One region of the Nocardia sp. NPDC004068 genome, then DNA from elsewhere that is predicted to be linked to it. Evidence: predicted binding sites of a transcription regulator. Region 1 holds the regulator's gene; the other holds the start of a gene.
What was found. Region 1 encodes HspR, which represses chaperone genes until heat shock. Its sites were predicted from a motif close to ANNTGAGTNNNNNNNACTCANNT; they were not measured.

Region 1 (2,396 bases):
CGCTCACATACTGTCCGGGCGCGAACCGCATGGCCTGGTCGAGGCGCACCCGGACCACCGACAGATTGCTCAGCACCGCGCGATGCTCGACGACCGTGCCGGTCCAGTACGGCGGCGTGTCCTCCTGCTCGGCGGCGCTCATCATGGTCTCGGCGATCAGGCCGATGCCCGCGCGCCAGGCTCGTTCCACCTCGTCGGTCCACAGTTCGGTGCCCGCGTAGCCGCGCAGCGCGGCCTGCAACGACTCCCCCACGGCCGCATAGTGTTCGGCGGTCACGCCGTACTTGCGGTGGTCGCGCCCGAGCTGGGCCAGGAACGGCAGCAGCGCGCCGGGCTCCTCGAGCCGGTCGATGACGAAGCCGATGGCCTTGACCAGCCGGTCGCGCTGGGCGTCGAGGGCGGCGGGGAACAGGTCGCGGATGTGTGGATGGTCGGTGAACAGGATCGCGTAGAACGAGCGGGCGAGCCGCTCCGGTCCGCCCTCCTCCGCAGCAACCGCCTTGAACGTCGTTCTCATCAATGCGACGGTCCGCGAATCCATATGTCTCACAACCCCATTTCGCATGCGAACACGGGCCGCGCCGACGGGTGTAGGGTACCGCGCACTCGACGGCAGCCGATGTCGAACGAGTCTAAGCGAGGTTTGCCAGGTGCGGACCGAGTCGTCTGAAGAACACGTGTGTAATTCCCCCGAAACCAGGCCGAGGCGGGTGAAAACTCGACGAAACCGACCGTTTGCCTATGACACACCGGCGTTTTCGATATATGAATCACCCGTCTGGCACGGTTCTATCTGAAATACTCGGATTTACAGCGATCTTGGAGCAACCATCAGTGGGTCGGCGAGCCCTCGTGCGCGGGTAATGAAACCGACCTTCCGGCAATGAATTTCCGGGTGCCATTCACATTTCGAGACGAAATGCGGACCGGTGCCGCCCGAGCACGCCGACGGAATTCCAGCACACCGCGCGCAAACGAAAACAGCGCCCCCGTCGCCGGAGGCGCTGTGCCACAGATGTTTCCGTGCGCCGGATCAGTGGCGCTTGTTGCGCGGCTGCCAGACCACCAGGGCCGTGCTGCGCTGGGACAGCTCCGGCAGGTAGCGCGAGCGCAGCCGCTCGACCTCGGCCGACAGCTCGCGGACCCGCTCCTGGAGCGCCTCGACCTGGTTGGTGAGTTCGATGATCCGCTTGATGCCCGCGAGATTGACGCCCTCGTCCTGCGACAGCCGCTGCACCTCGCGCAGCAGCTCCACGTCGCGGGCCGAGTAGCGCCGCCCGCCGCCCGAGGTGCGTTGCGGCGTCACCAGTCCCAGCCGGTCGTAGGTGCGCAGGGTCTGCGCGTGCATACCGGCCAACTGCGCCGCCACCGAGATCATGAAGTACTCGGTGCCGGACGTCCTCTTCTCGCGATCACCGTCCATCACGAACCTGCCCATCCCGCCCGGGGGTCGAACCCACCGGCCTTCTCCGCCTCCGCGTAGGCGCGCAACGCCTCGGAGGCATCGTCGTCCAGCTTCTGCGGAACCGCGACCTTCACCGTCACGAGCAGATCACCGGCGCCGCCACCGCGCTTGGGCACGCCGCGCCCGCGCACTCGCAGGGTACGCCCGTCGGCGGTGCCCGCGGGCACCTTCACCCCGACGCGGCCGTCCAGCGTGGGCACGGAAACCGTTGTGCCCAGCACCAATTCGGCGTAGCTGACCGGCAGCACCAGGGTCAGGTCGTCGCCGTTGCGGCCGAAGACCTTGTCCTGCCCGACGTGCACGGTGACGAACAGATCGCCCGCGGGCGCGCCGCGCAGGCCGGCCTCGCCCTGACCCGCCAACCGGATCCGCTGACCGTCGCGCACCCCCGGCGGGATCCGCACGGTGATCGTGCGGGTCCGGTTCTGGATGCCGGTGCCGCGGCAGTCGGGGCACGGGTCGTCGATGATCGACCCGGTCCCACGGCAGTCGTCGCACGGCTCGCTGAACCCGAACGCGCCCTGGTTGCGGCTGATCACGCCGGTTCCGTTGCAGTGCGGGCAGACTCGCGGGCTGGTGCCGGGCTTGGCGCCGCTGCCGTGACACGTGGTGCACGGCGACGGACTGGTCATCCGCAGCGGCACGGTCACGCCCTGGGCCGCCTCGCGGAAACCGAGCGTGGTCTCGGTCTCCACATCGCTGCCCCGCCGCGGCCGGGACGACGCGGTGCGCGCGCCCCCGCCGCGATTGAACAGGCCGCCCAGCAGGTCGCCCAGGCCACCGTCGCCCGCGGCCGCGCCGCCGCCGAAGATGTCACCAAGGTTGAACTCGCTGAAACCGCCCTGTCCGGCGTAGCCACCACCCGGCGAGAAGCCGCCGCGGCCGAAACCGCCGCTGGCGAACAGCCGCCGCGCCTCGTCGTACTCCTTGC
Region 2 (2,396 bases), on a different contig from region 1:
CAGCGGCACCAGCGTGTCGACCCGCGCCAGCGCGTACTCCGCCCACCCCCCGTCGTAGTCCACCCCCCGCGTGAACACCGCCCCCTTGCGCAACTCCCCCGCCTGCAACACGACTCGATCCCCCACCTTCGCCTGCGACACCCCCGGCCCCAGCGCGTGCACGGTCCCCGCCACCTCGTGCCCGAGCGTGACCACATCCCCCTTCAGATACAGCGGCGTCAACGTCCCATCGATGAGATGCACATCCGACAGACACACCCCCGCCGCCTCCACCTTGATCAACACATGATCCGCCCCCGGCTCCGGAACCGGCACCTCCTCCACCTCGAGCCGACGTTCTGATCCCAGATGAAGACGTGCGGCCAGCATGCTCTCTCCTCGCGTCGGCGTCGACAGGTCGCCCCCGAGTATTCCACCGCCCCACCCGATAGCGACTCCCCTGAACTCGAGCTACCCTCTCGAAAGTATGTTCGAGAGCTTCGAGGCCCACTCGACACGCGAACCTCACCCCTTCTCGTGCATGCTCGGAAGTGCGCCATGTTCACGATCCACCGGAGTGCACCGTGCCCTCACCCCGCACCGACCCGAAACCCTTGTCGGACACCGAGATCCGCCAACTGATGGCCGACCTCGAAGCCGGTCGCCACCCCACCGTCTGGTTCACCCCCCAAGCCGTAGGCATCCCGGAAGGCCGCTCCGGCAAGATAATCGCCATCGCCGACCCCTCCGAACCCGACTTCCTCCGCGTCCGCCCGGCAGGCGTCAACGACACCCTGGCCTTCTCCCCGGCGGAATTGACCCTCACCCGACCCGCCCGCCGCAGGGAACGGTGAGGGCGAGGGGTCCGCGACCCGCTTTCGCTGCCGGTGAACATCCATCCGGAACAACGGACCACCCCGCCAGGTTGAGTAGGTAGCGCTCAACTTTGGAAGGGGCTCGAAAACGATGACTACCCCACAACGACTACCGGTGCTGTTCCTGACCGATCCGATCGTGCTGCCCGGGATGGTGGTGCCGATCGAACTGGACGAATCGGCGCAGGCCGCGATCGATGCCGCGAAGGCGGCGAATCTGGAGTCCGTGCTGCTCGCGCCGCGGTTGGCGGAGGGGTACGCGGGCTATGGCGTGGTCGCCACGATCGAGCAGGTCGGGCGGATGCGCGGGGGTGCGAAGGCGGCGGTGTTGCGGGCCGAGCGGCGCGCGCGGATCGGGCACGGGGTGACCGGGCCGGGGGCCGCGCTGTGGGTCGAGGCCGAACCGGTGGAGACCGGTGAGCCGGACGGCCGCACCCGCGAACTCGCCGCCGAGTACAAGAAGCTGGTCGTGTCGGTGCTGCAACGTCGCGAGGCGTGGCAGGTGATCGACATGGTCGAGCAGATGACCGATCCGTCGGCGCTGGCCGACACCGCGGGCTACGCGCCCTATCTGACCAACGAGCAGAAGCGCGAACTCCTCGAAACCCCGGACGTCGCCGAACGGCTCACCACGCTGATCGGCTGGGTGCGCGACCACATCGCCGAGATGGAGGTCACCGAGAAGATCAGCGAGGACGTGCGCGAGGGGATGGAGAAGTCCCAGCGCGAGTTCCTGCTGCGCCAGCAGCTCAACGCGATCCGCAAGGAGCTGGGCGAGAACGAGCCCGACGGCGCCGAGGACTACCGCACCCGCGTCGAACAGGCCGACCTCCCCGACAAGGTCCGCGAGGCGGCCCTGCGCGAGGTCGATCGGCTCGAGCGCGGCAGCGATCAGAGCCCGGAGGCGGGCTGGATCCGCACCTGGCTCGACACCGTGCTCGAACTGCCGTGGACGGTGAAAACCACGGACTCGACCGATGTCTCGGCTGCCCGCGCGGTCCTCGACGCCGACCACCACGGCCTGGACGAGGTGAAGGATCGCATGGTCGAGTACCTGGCCGTGCGCGCCCGCCGCGCCGAGCGCGGACTCGAGGTCGTCGGCGGTCGCGGCTCCGGCGCGGTGCTGGTGCTCGTCGGCCCGCCCGGCGTGGGCAAGACCTCGCTCGGCGAGAGCGTCGCACGGGCGTTGGGCCGCAAGTTCGTTCGCGTCGCCCTGGGCGGCGTGCGCGACGAGGCGGAGATCCGCGGCCACCGGCGCACCTACGTCGGCGCGCTGCCCGGCCGGATCGTGCGCGCGGTCAAGGAGGCGGGTTCGATGAATCCCGTCGTGCTACTGGACGAGATCGACAAGGTGGGCTCGGACTACCGCGGCGATCCGGCGGCGGCGCTGCTCGAGGTCCTGGACCCCGCGCAGAACCACACCTTCCGCGACCACTACCTGGACCTGGATCTGGACCTGTCCGACGCGCTGTTCATCGCGACCGCCAACGTCATGGACACCATTCCGGGCCCGCTGCTGGACCGCATGGAACTCATCACGGT

Region 2: a site for HspR is predicted at 903-925, ahead of lon (endopeptidase La). Genes of this name have one in related genera too.

What each region holds. Positions count from the first base shown of each region.
Region 1 covers NZ_JBIAMW010000018.1:4,590-6,985, reverse strand. Annotated here, with positions in the region: gene ACFYTQ_RS32640 (globin domain-containing protein) at 1-541, opposite strand, end outside; gene ACFYTQ_RS32635 (heat shock protein transcriptional repressor HspR) at 1,034-1,423, opposite strand; gene dnaJ (molecular chaperone DnaJ) at 1,423-2,396, opposite strand, start outside.
Region 2 covers NZ_JBIAMW010000003.1:234,002-236,397, reverse strand. Annotated here, with positions in the region: gene ACFYTQ_RS08665 (zinc-binding dehydrogenase) at 1-369, opposite strand, end outside; gene ACFYTQ_RS08660 (hypothetical protein) at 564-833, shown strand; gene lon (endopeptidase La) at 946-2,396, shown strand, end outside.